DNA from 3 places in the Rhizobium sp. P2_G2 genome. Region 2 is predicted to be linked to each of the others. Evidence: riboswitches for the same ligand, from Rfam matches in the RefSeq annotation. Region 2 holds a riboswitch; each other region holds the start of a gene.
The links. Region 2 has a riboswitch for cobalamin ahead of cobU (bifunctional adenosylcobinamide kinase/adenosylcobinamide-phosphate guanylyltransferase). Riboswitches for the same ligand answer to the same signal wherever they lie in the genome.
Positions count from the first base shown of each region.

Region 1: another riboswitch for cobalamin. It lies ahead of bluB (5,6-dimethylbenzimidazole synthase); the one in region 2 lies ahead of cobU (bifunctional adenosylcobinamide kinase/adenosylcobinamide-phosphate guanylyltransferase).
Region 3: another riboswitch for cobalamin. It lies ahead of AC1D06_RS17290 (aromatic ring-hydroxylating oxygenase subunit alpha); the one in region 2 lies ahead of cobU (bifunctional adenosylcobinamide kinase/adenosylcobinamide-phosphate guanylyltransferase).

Region 1 covers NZ_JBFUFF010000010.1:109,036-113,045, reverse strand. Annotated here, with positions in the region: gene AC1D06_RS11085 (F0F1 ATP synthase subunit B) at 54-656, shown strand; gene AC1D06_RS11080 (F0F1 ATP synthase subunit B) at 671-1,162, shown strand; gene bluB (5,6-dimethylbenzimidazole synthase) at 1,222-1,950, opposite strand; cobalamin riboswitch at 1,998-2,183, opposite strand; gene AC1D06_RS11070 (ribonuclease HII) at 2,232-2,879, opposite strand; gene AC1D06_RS11065 (PA0069 family radical SAM protein) at 3,103-4,010, opposite strand, start outside.
Region 2 covers NZ_JBFUFF010000109.1:15,416-19,425, forward strand. Annotated here, with positions in the region: gene AC1D06_RS36310 (glycosyltransferase) at 1-1,829, shown strand, start outside; cobalamin riboswitch at 1,885-2,255, shown strand; gene cobU (bifunctional adenosylcobinamide kinase/adenosylcobinamide-phosphate guanylyltransferase) at 2,358-2,885, shown strand; gene cobW (cobalamin biosynthesis protein CobW) at 2,890-3,939, shown strand; partial or broken gene AC1D06_RS36325 (cobaltochelatase subunit CobN) at 3,969-4,010, shown strand, end outside.
Region 3 covers NZ_JBFUFF010000021.1:71,921-75,930, reverse strand. Annotated here, with positions in the region: gene metH (methionine synthase) at 1-1,027, shown strand, start outside; cobalamin riboswitch at 1,098-1,301, shown strand; gene AC1D06_RS17290 (aromatic ring-hydroxylating oxygenase subunit alpha) at 1,429-2,676, shown strand; gene AC1D06_RS17285 (FAD-binding oxidoreductase) at 2,690-3,796, shown strand; gene AC1D06_RS17280 (hypothetical protein) at 3,799-4,010, shown strand, end outside.

The DNA of each region.
Region 1 (4,010 bases), on a different contig from region 2:
CGGGAGCAATCTCGTGACCTGTTTTGATGCCATATCCTTGCCTGGAGGTAGGAATGTTTGTGACGACAGCCTATGCTCTGTCGGCCACGGCCGCCGAAACGGACGCGACCAAGCCCGCCGCCACCGCGACGAACACCGAAAAAGGTGTGCCGCCGAAGGTGGAGCATGAGGCGTTTCCGCCATTCGATCCCAGCCATTTTCCGTCGCAGCTGCTCTGGCTCGCGATCACATTTGGTATTTTCTATTATCTCGTCTCGAAGATGATCTCGCCACGCATCGGCGGCATCATTGCTGCCCGTGAGGGCCGCATCGCCGGTGACCTCGCCGAGGCCAAGCGGATGAAGGACGAGGCCGACGCTGCCGTCGCCAAGTACGAGGCCGAACTTGCCGAGGCTCGCTCCAAGGCGCAGGCGATCGCTCGCGAAGCCGGCGACGAAGCCAAGGGCAAAGCCGACGCAGAGCGCACCAAGCTCGAAAGCGAGCTTTCCAAGAAGATTTCCGAGGCTGAAGCCAGCATCGCCGAGATCAAGAACCGGGCGTTGGGCGAGGTAAACACGGTTGCCGAAGACACGGCTGCCGAGATCGTCGAAGCGCTTGCCGGCATATCCGTAAACAAGGCCGATGCCGCTTCCGCGGTCGCGGCTGCCAAGGGCTGATCGGGAGGTTCGTCATGGATGCAACTTTATGGGCCCAGACCTGGGCACAAGTCGCCCTGGTGATTTTTCTCGGCGTCGTGATCTACCTCAAGGTTCCAGGCATGATCGCCAAGAGCCTCGATGCACGTGCCGCTAAGATCGCCGATGAGCTCGATTCCGCCAAGAGACTGCGTGAAGAAGCCCAGTCGCTTCTGGCGGAATACCAGAAGAAGCGCAAGGAAGCCGAAGCGGAAGCTGCCGAGATCGTCGCTGTCGCCAAGCGTGAGGCCGAAGCGCTGGCCGAAGAGGCCAAGCAGAAGACGGCCGACTATGTCGCCCGCCGCACTGCGCTCTCCGAGCAGAAGATCAAGCAGGCCGAGCACGAAGCGATCACCGCTGTCCGCTCGGCTGCCGTCGACCTGGCCGTCGCCGCCGCTGAAAAGCTGATGGCGAGCAAGCTGGACGAAAATACGTCAAATGGCCTGTTCGACAAGGCCGTCGGCGAAGTCAAGGCGCGCCTCAACTAAGCGCAAGCGGACAACTGCCAGCACATTTTAAAACCCGCCTCGTCACCGAGGCGGGTTTTTCATTTCTTGCGGCATTCGATCTCGCGATAGAATGACAGGACATGCGAGGCCTCTGGCCAGCGCTCCCGGTAGATCAGCTTGTCGAGCGGGATTTTCTCCCGCCAGCCCTTCACCGCCAGTTCCGGTGAGGTATAGAGCTGTTCGACATAGCCGACGCAGAGATAGGCGATGATCTCGACGCTTTCGGGAATGCCGAGATGCGTCTTCAGCCGGTCATGGTCGAAAATGCTGACCCAGCCGACGCCGACGCCTTCCGCACGCGCGGCAAGCCAGAAATTCTGTACGGCGCAGACGGTGCTATAGAGGTCCATGTTGGGGTTATGCGTTCGCCCGAGGACAAAGTCGCCACCGCGCTTACGGTCGCAGGTGATGCAGAGATTGACCGGCGCCTTCAATATGCCTTCGAGCTTCAGCGACATATACCGGCGCTTCTGCTCGCCCTCCAGGCGATCGGAGGCTTCGAGATTGGCATCATGGAAGATGCGATGGACAGCCCGCCGATTCTCTTCGTCGCGGATGACCATGAAGTTCCACGGCTGCATATAGCCCACCGACGGTGCGGCATGGGCCGCTGTCAGCAGGCGATGAAGAACATCGTCCGGCACCGGATCGGGCAGGAATTCATTGCGCACGTCGCGGCGCGAATGAATGGCGCGGTAGACCGCTGCGGTCTCGGATTCGGAAAACGGACCGGCCGCCGCAAGGTGGCGAGAAATGGAGGCGTGCATCGTCAATCCCCGACGGAATGCCTTCTCAGCTGGCGCCGTCCGCGCGCCCGCGTCTATCATGTCCGGCCGGTCTTCTGGCTTGGGATCATCTGGCGCTGCAGCCTTCCCGGTTTCCCAGTGGCATCAGGCAAAAGCCCGGCAGCCCATCCCCCTTACAGCGTTGGGCACGCGCCGGCATCACACCGGCTTCCCGATTCTCCCATATTCTGGGCACCGGACACACTTGTTTAAGCAGAAGCGGTGAGGGGAGGCAAGCGGTACGCCGACCTCGAATGCCGCAATCAATCCTTCCGCAGCGGGCGGAATGTCATCCTGTGGATGGCGCAGGGGCCAAGCTCGACAATGGCATTGCGATGGAACTCTGTCGCGTAGCCGGCATGGAATTCAAAGCCATAACCCGGATAGCGGCGGCCTGCCGCGACCATCATCCGGTCGCGTGTCACCTTGGCAACGATGGACGCCGCGGCAATCGACAGGGACCGTGCATCGCCGGAAACGATCGCCTTGCCGGGGCAGGGCAGGCCGGGCGCTACGTCGCGGCCGTCGATGATGGCAAAATGCGGACGGCTATGCAGCGAATGCGCCGCACGGCGCATGGCTTCGAGGCTTGCCCGCAGGATATTTATCCTATCGATTTCTGGCGCTGAGACGGACGAGATTGCCACGTCGAGCGCACTGGCAAGAATGAGCTCGTAGAGCGCTTCGCGCCGCTCCGCCGTCAATTGCTTGGAGTCGTTAAGGCCATCAGGGATATTGTCGGGGTCAAGCACCACGGCACTTGCGACCACCGGACCGGCCAAGGGGCCGCGGCCGACTTCATCGATGCCGGCCACCAGCCGGTAGCCGTCGCGCATCAATCCCTGCTCGAACCGGAACGTTGGAGCCGGCTCGATTTCCTCCAGGGGCAGGGAATCGGCGAGAAGTCTCATGCGGGTTCAAATGACACTTCCACCGATTCCCCGCAAGTCCCGGAACGAGGGCGGCGTTCCTAGGACTGGGTGCGCAGGCCGGCGGGACAGGGATTGCCGGCGGCGCGGAATTCAGTGCCTCGGCCTGATGCGGGCAGGGTGCGAGTGAGACACTGAAGTTTTCGCCGATCCGGTACGGCAGGCGGGCCGCCCCGGATCGACCAAGACATGCACAAACAAAGACCTAAAGCAGGCTGAGCTGTACGCCCGCACCGCTCGGCGGCACGAAAAGCTCCGTGTTCAGCGGCATGCTGCGCGTCCTGCGAATGCCGAGCTTCTTGGCTGCCAGCTCGAATCGGCGGCTGATCTGCCAGGCATAGGGGCCTTCGCCCTTCATCCGCTTGCCGAATTCCGCATCGTAATCCTTGCCGCCGCGCATCGAGCGGATCAGGCTCATCACGTGCCGGTAGCGGTCCGGATAATTCCTGAGCAGCCAGTCGCGGAATAGTGGGCTGACTTCGAGCGGCAGGCGCAGCAGCACATAGCTTGCCTCCTTGGCGCCGGCAGCAGCGCCTGAATCGAGGATGCGCTCCAACTCGTGATCGTTCAGCGCAGGGATCATCGGCGCTGCCATCACTGCCGTCGTCACGCCAGCCTCGGTCAGCGCCCGGATTGCCTCCAGCCGCCTCGACGGGGTCGAAGCGCGCGGTTCCATCAGCCGTGCCAGCCGCCGGTCGAGCGTCGTCACCGAAATCCCGACTCGTGCCAGGCCGCGCTCCGCCATTTTGGCGATGATGTCGATATCGCGCATGACTAGCGCCGACTTGGTGACGATCGATACCGGATGATTCGCCGCATTCAGCACTTCGAGGATCTGGCGCATGATCCGCCATTCCTTCTCGATCGGCTGGTAAGGGTCGGTATTGGTGCCGATGGCAATGGCTTTCGGCTTGTAGCCGGGCTTTGAGAGTTCGCGTTCGAGAAGTTTTGCCGCATCCGGCTTGGCAAACAGCTTGCTTTCGAAGTCGAGCCCCGGCGACAGGCCCATATAGGCATGCGTCGGCCGCGCAAAGCAGTAGACACAGCCATGTTCGCAGCCACGATAGGGGTTGATCGAACGGTCGAACGGAATGTCCGGGCTTTCGTTGCGGG
Region 2 (4,010 bases):
CCTTCCTGTCCAATCTCGCGCGCTTCCAGTCCGTACGCTATGACGACAGCGAACTCGGCCGCAAGCTGGAAGAACTGAAGACGCGGATCGCCCCGGAAGGCCGTTTGGTGAAACGGACGGCGAAGATCCGTCCCATCGCAGTCAATCGCGACTTCTCCTCCTGGGATTCGATTCCCGAGAAGACGTGGATGTTTGCCTATGGCTGGTACATGCATCCCGTCTTCGAGACGATGTTCGATTTTCCGTTCCATGATAACATCCGACCGATCTTTATCTCCTTCCACGTCAACAATCGCGAGATGCTGTCGGACAAGGCGATCGACTATCTGAGGAAATACCAGCCGATCGGTTGTCGCGACTGGACGACAGTCTATCTGTTGCGCGAAAAGGGCGTGCAGGCTTTCTTCTCCGGCTGCGTCACCACCACGATCGGCCAGATTTTCACCGATGACGTCCCGCATGCCGGCGAGGATACGATCGCGCTCGTCGATTATTCTACCAAGGACGACGAATTTGCCAGTCTCAACGCCGTGCCCTATACGCAGGCCGAAGACGGTGTGCGCGAAATGAAGCTCGTCGATGCGCTCGACGCTGCGACCAAGCTGCTCAACGGCTATCGGCGCTATTCGAAGATCGCGACGTCGCGGCTGCATTGCTATCTTCCCTGCACCTCGATTGGCCTCGATGTCACCTTCAAGCCGAAGAACAAGGGCGATGTGCGCTTCGAAGGCCTGATGCGGCTCGGCAAGCCGCGCTTCGAACGCATGCGCAGCAATGTTGCCGAGAAGATCGAACTGATCCTGCGGCTGATCTTCAACGGCGCCAGCGAGGAGCGCGTTTACGAAAAATGGCGCAATATCTGCGAAGCAGACCTTGCAGCAGCTGACGCCTATTGCGCGGATTTTCCGGCTTGGCCGGAGCCGTCCTTCGACATCGGAGCTATCGTCACTGCGCTGCGCGCCGATGCCTATACGCTCAACCCGGTTGCAGAGGGGAGCAATCCTGTCATTGGCGCCTTCGCGCTCGACGCCAATCTTTGCGACATGCTGCCGGTGACGATTGAGTCGGCGGTCCGCAATCTCTCGCGGCCGGCCATTTTCCACGTCCTGGCCCGCGGTATTGCGCGCAGCTATTTCGAGGATCTGGCCGCTGATTTCCCGGAAGCGCAGTTCACCATCTACGATTTCGACAAGGTGAACTATACCGACGATCTGAACCTGCTCAAGCACACGACCGCATCGACGATCGACCGTTTGCTGCTGCCGGATTTGCTCGGGCACGTCGATAAGATCATCTATCTCGACGTCGATATCGTCATCCAGGGCGATCTGGCCAAGCTCTACGACATGGACCTTGGCGATGCGCCTCTGGCAGGCAAGAGCAGCATTCCCTTGTCCTGGCGGACGGGTCACGACCTCTTGCAGCGCGCCACTTACCGGATGAAGAGCGCCAAGGCCTGGCAATTGCGCCGCCATCTGCATGCCTGTGGACGACTCGATTTCCGGGCTTTCAACGCCGGTGTGACGCTGATGAACCTGGCGCAGATGCGTGACGACCAATCCTCGCGCCTGACCGTGCCGCTGGTCGAGAATTTCGCCATGAACGATCAGGACGCGCTCAACATGTATGCACGGTCCAATCGCGCCGAATTCGATCCGATCTGGAACGCCGTACCGGCGCAGGAACCGACTGGCAATGACGGCATCCTGCATTTTGCCGGCACTGCCAAGCCCTGGGGACCGGGGCATATCCTGCGCGCCGAGGAATATGCCCGATACAAGTCGCTCTATGAAGCCCGCCGGGCGAGCCGCAAGATGGGTGCTGCATAACCAAACCGCCGCCGACAATGTCGCAGATGCGATTGACTTGTCGCAACGGAATCCCTAGTTCTTGACGATGTTTGGTTCCCGAAAGGCTTTGCCCCAGGGATCAAAAGGGAACGGGACGAATGGACCCAATCAGGGCATTGTCATCCCGGCCGACCCCGCGACTGTAGAGCGGCGAGGCATCCCCAGGAGTGATCGACGTCGATATCGCGGATAAACGGCATGGTGCCGCAGGCGCGAAATGGGGCAGAGGTCGCTTCAAAGCCACTGGAATGACGCTACGGCAACACGGACTGGACGCCTCTTCTTCTACGAATCGTCGGTCTGCGCAGCGCCCAAATTCCGGGAAGGCGAGGGGATGTCGATAGCGTGTGAGAAATCCACGTGGCAACCGCGAGCCAGGAGACCTGCCAGACAAGCAAGGGGCATTCTCGCCCGGTTTTTATTGGCCAGCAGCACGGAGGTTGTGATGGCGCCCGATCCTGTTCGCAGCCTTTGCGGCTGTATAAATAGCCTCGCGGTTTTCGCGTGATGGCCGCTCTTTCTTCTCCTGCCAGCGTATTCGTCCTGGGCGGTGCGCGCTCCGGCAAATCGTCTTTTGCAGAGCGGCTGGCCGCCGAGAGCGGGCTTGCGCGCCATTATGTCGCCACTGGTCGGGCCTGGGACGCCGAAATGGCGGACCGCATCGCACATCATAAGGTGCAGCGCGGCGACGCCTGGACGACGCATGAAGTGCCTGTAGACCTTGTCGCAACGCTTCGGTCCGTCGATCATCCGGGAAATGTCGTCCTCGTCGACTGCCTTACGCTCTGGCTCACCAATCTGATGATGGAGGAGCATGCGCTGGCGCCGGAATTTGCCGCGCTCGCCGACCATCTGGGGCAAGCGAAAGCCACGCTGATCCTGGTCTCCAACGAGGTCGGGCTTGGCATCGTGCCGGAAAATCGCATGGCGCGCGATTTCCGCGACCATGCCGGCCGGCTGCACCAATCGATCGCGGCGAAAGCCCGCGACGTCTATTTCGTGGCGGCCGGATTGCCGCTGAAGATGAAGGGATAAGACCATGCAGAAGATACCCGCCACGGTGATCACCGGCTTTCTCGGCGCCGGCAAGACGACGATGATCCGCAACATGCTGATGAATGCCGGCGGCCGCAAGATCGCGTTGATCATCAACGAATTCGGCGATCTCGGCGTCGATGGCGACGTGCTCAAGGGCTGCGGCGCCGAGGCCTGTACGGAGGACGACATTATCGAGCTCAACAATGGCTGCATCTGCTGCACCGTGGCCGACGACTTCATCCCGACCATGGAAAAGCTGCTTGAACGCAAGGACCGGCCCGACCATATCGTCATCGAGACATCGGGCCTGGCGCTACCGCAACCGTTGGTCGCCGCCTTCAATTGGCCGGGTATCAAGACAGCGGTAACCGTCGATGGCGTGGTGACCGTGGTGGACAGTGCCGCCGTCGCCGCCGGCCGCTTTGCCGATGATCATGACGCGCTCGACGCCCAGCGCGTCAACGATGCCGGGCTCGACCACGAAAGCCCGATCGAGGAGCTGTTCGAGGACCAATTGACCGCCGCCGACCTCATCGTGCTCAACAAGGCCGACCTGCTTGACGAGGCGTCCCTGAAATCGGTGCGCGCCATCGTCACCGGCGCCACCGCCCGCAAGCCGCGGATGATCGAATCGCGCCACGGCGACATCCCGGCCTCCGTCCTGCTGGGCCTGGGCATCGGCACCGAGAACGATATTTCCAACCGCAAATCGCATCACGAACTGGAGCACGAGGGCGACGGCCACGCGCATGATCATGACGAGTTCGAAAGCTTTGTCGTCGAACTTGGTGCTGTCGACGAGCCGGCCGCCTTCATCGAAAAGCTGAAGCCGATCATCGACCGTCACGACATCCTGCGCCTCAAGGGCTTTGCCGAGGTCAAGGGCAAGCCGATGCGGCTGGTGATCCAGGCGGTCGGTTCGCGCATCGACAGTTATTTCGACCGCGCCTGGACGCCGGGGGAGACGCGCGGCACACGGCTGGTGGTGATCGGTTTGCATGACGAGATGGATGATGAAGCGATCATGCGGGAGATCAAAGCGCTGGGGTGAATGGCGTTGGATTGAATAGGTTTTAGCGAATGCATCTTCTTCTCGCCCAGAAAGGTTCGATATCAGACAGC
Region 3 (4,010 bases), on a different contig from region 2:
CAGGGCGGAGGCTGCCAAGCAACGTGTCAGCCTGGCCGCTGCCCGCGCCAACGCCCACAAGATCGACTGGGCGAACGACCAGCCGCCAATGCCCACATTTCTCGGCCGACGCGTGTTCGACACCTGGGACCTCGCCGAACTCGCCCGCTATATCGACTGGACACCGTTCTTCCAGACCTGGGAGTTGAAAGGCCGCTATCCGCAAATCCTCGAGGACGAGAAGCAGGGTGCGTCGGCGCGGCAATTGTTCGACGATGCGCAGGCGATGCTGCAGAAGATCATCGAGGAGAAGTGGTTCGCACCCAAAGCAGTGATCGGCTTCTGGCCCGCCAACGCGGTCGGTGATGACATTCGCCTGTTCACCGATGAAAGTCGCAGTCAGGAACTCGACATCTTCTTCACGCTGCGCCAGCAGCTGACCAAACGTGACGGCAAGGCCAATGTGGCGCTCTCGGATTTCGTTGCCCCGCTCTCGTCCGGCAAGCCGGACTATGTCGGCGGCTTCGTCGTCACCGCCGGTATTGAGGAAGTGGCGATCGCTGAACGATTCGAGCGGGCCAATGACGATTATTCTTCGATTCTCGTCAAGGCTCTGGCAGATCGTTTCGCCGAGGCCTTCGCCGAGCGCATGCACGAAGTCGTGCGTAAGGAATTCTGGGCCTATGCGATGGATGAAGAGTTCGCGCCGGATGAATTGATCGGTGAACCCTACCAGGGCATTCGCCCCGCGCCGGGTTACCCGGCGCAGCCCGACCATACGGAAAAGGCGACGCTTTTCCGCTTGTTGGATGCAGAAAACACGGCTGGGGTGAGCCTCACGGAAAGCTATGCGATGTGGCCGGGATCATCGGTCTCCGGCATCTATCTCAGCCATCCGGAAAGCTATTATTTTGGTGTCGCCAAGGTGGAGCGCGACCAGGTCGAAGACTATGCGGCGCGCAAGGGCATGGCTGTCGCAGAGGTCGAGCGCTGGCTCGGGCCGGTGCTGAATTACATTCCGGAACCGACGGCAGAAGCAGCGGAATAAAGCCTCCAGATTGTTGTGGCTACGCCATCGCGCTGTCGCAAATGACGTTGCGATGCCGCATCATCTGTGGTCTCATGAGGATGCTTGAGGTGCCGGACGGTTCTTGGAATCGTCCGGAGAATTGGGAAGCCGGTTAAAATCCGGCGCTGCCCCCGCAACGGTAGCAGAACGTAATTGCGACGGGAGTCCACTGGGCCAACAGCCTGGGAAGGAGTCGCAAGGTCCGAAAGGACGGTTCTGGAGCCCGGAAACCAGCCTCGGGATTTTAACTCGACTGATCGCGGTGGGCGGTCAAGAGGCGGATGGCTCGTGGCGTCGGAAACCCTAATCCGAAGAACGCGACGGCTGCACGTTTCCCTATGTCCACCATGCCCAGTCCTTGAACCCGACGAGGACCGACCATGGATATCCGTTCCGAAATGCTTTCCCGGCTGAAGACCCGCAAACCCGGCTTCAGCCTCGCTCAGCCATTCTACATCGACCCAGACTATTACCAGCAGGACCTGGAGCATATCTGGTACAAGGATTGGCTCTTCATTGGTCACGATTGCGAAATCCCCGCTGCGGGCAATTATTTCACCGTCCAGGTCGGTGCCTATCCTGTCGTCATCCTTCGAGACAACGACGGAAACATCAAGGCTTTCCACAATTCCTGCCGCCACCGCGGTTCGCGTGTCTGCCAGGATCACAAGGGTTCGGCGGCGAAGCTTGTCTGTCCCTATCATCAATGGACCTACGATCTCGACGGATCGCTGCTCTTCGCCCGGCAGATGGGCGAGAATTTCGACAAGACCGGTTTCGGCCTCAAGTCGGTCGCCTGTGAACTGGCCGGTGGCTATCTCTTCATCTCGCTCGCCGACCAGCCGATGGATTTCGCACCGTTCCGGGCGATGATGGAGCCCTATTTCCTGCCGCATCGGCTGCGCGACGCCAAGGTCGCCTACGAGAGCACGATCATCGAGAAAGGCAACTGGAAGCTCGTCTGGGAGAACAACAGGGAGTGCTACCATTGCGCCGGCAATCACCCGGAGCTCTGCAAGACCTTCCCGGAAGCGCCGACTGTCAGCGGCGTCAACGGCGCCAAGGACGATCCGGAAATCGCCGCACACTGGGAGAAATGCGAAGCCGCCGGCCTGCCGAGCGCCTTCGTCATCGATGAGCAAGGCCAGTATCGCACCACCCGCATGCCGCTACTGCGCGAGGCGATCAGCTACACGATCTCTGGCCGCAAAGCCGTGCAGATGCGGCTTTCGGACAATGTCAACATGGATCGGATCGGTACCTTGCTGCTCTACCACTATCCGACCACCTGGAACCACATCCTCAGCGACCATGCCATCACCTTCCGTGTCCTGCCGATCAGCGCCACGGAAACCGCGGTCACCACCAAGTGGCTCGTGCATAAGGATGCCGTCGAGGGCATCGACTATCGCCTCGATGAACTCATTCATGTCTGGACCGAGACCAACGACCAGGATCGGCAGATCGTCGAGGAGAATGCGCGCGGCATCCATTCGCCGGCTTACGAGCCCGGCCCTTATTCGGAAATGCATGAAGGCGGCGTGATCCAGTTCGTCGACTGGTATGCGAGCTTCATGCAAGAGCGGCTGGCCGGCAAGGATAAGCCCGCACTCCGCTCCGTCGCCTGACCGGGAGGGCACCATGAACATGATGGTGACCGGCGTCACGCCAGCGGCTTTGCCGCTCGATCAATCGAAACCATGGAATTCCGCCCGCCAAATGCTGGTCTGCACCAGCGTCGTCGACGAAGCGCCGGATGTGAAGACCTTTACCTTCGCCGTCGAGGGCGGAGGCTGGTTCAGCTATATGTCGGGCCAGTTCATCACCGTCGAACTACGTGCCAAGGGCGGCGACCTGCATCGCACCTATACGATCTCGTCCTCGCCGTCACGGCCTTATGCCATCGCCATTACCATCAAGGCGCAGCCGAACAGCGTCGGCACGCGATGGATGTTCGACAACGTCAAGCCGGGCAGCCGCATCCGCGCCTATGGGCCTAGTGGCCACTTCACGCTGGCGCGCCACCAGGCGAAGAAATACCTATTCATCTCAGCCGGCTCCGGCATCACACCCATGATGTCGATGCTGCGCTGGCTGTCGGATTGCGCGCCAGGCGCGGATGTCGTCTTTCTCAACTCGGCGCGGCGGCCGGAGGAGATCATTTTTCGCGAGGAGCTCGAATTACTGGCTAAGCGGATGGCGAACCTGTCGCTCGGCTTCCTGCCCGAAGGGCGATCCGTCGCCTCGCCATGGGCAGGCCTGATGGGCCGCCTCGATCGCCACAAACTGTCGATGCTGGTACCGGATTTCATGGGCCGCGAGGTCTTCTGCTGCGGGCCGGAGCCGTTCATGAACGCTGTGAGCGGGATCATCCGCGCCGAAGGCTTCGACATGGGGCACTATCATCAGGAAAGCTTTGGCGCGACGTCGATTGCCGAGAGCGTCCACAAGCAGGCTGAGGATGTAACAATCGAGGGCAGGGCCGCCGGAATGACCGTCAGCTTCCTCGGCTCGAACGAGGAGGTGGTTTGCGAACCGGGCAAGACTATTCTTGAGGCGGCACGCCTGGCAGGCGTTCGTATTCCTGCTGCATGCGAATCCGGCATCTGCGGCACCTGCAAAGTGCTGAAGCGCTCCGGCGAGGTCGACATGCGCCACAATGGCGGCATCAGCGACCAGGAGGTCGCGGGCGGATTCGTCCTTGCCTGCTGCTCCAGGCCGCTCACCTCCATCGACATCGAGGCGTGAGCATGGGGGAGATCTTCAATAGAAGAGACACGTCCGAGGATATGTTCCTCGCCTGGTTCTTAAAGCTGCCTGACAGCGCCAATGTCGCCGATGCGGCGCGTATCGAGATCGCCCGCATCGACAGAGCCGCATCACCGTCGGATGAGGTCGCGCGCCTTCGATCGCTGCTGTATCAAGCCACCCTCAACCAACCTGTCGCCTCACGTCAGCGCCG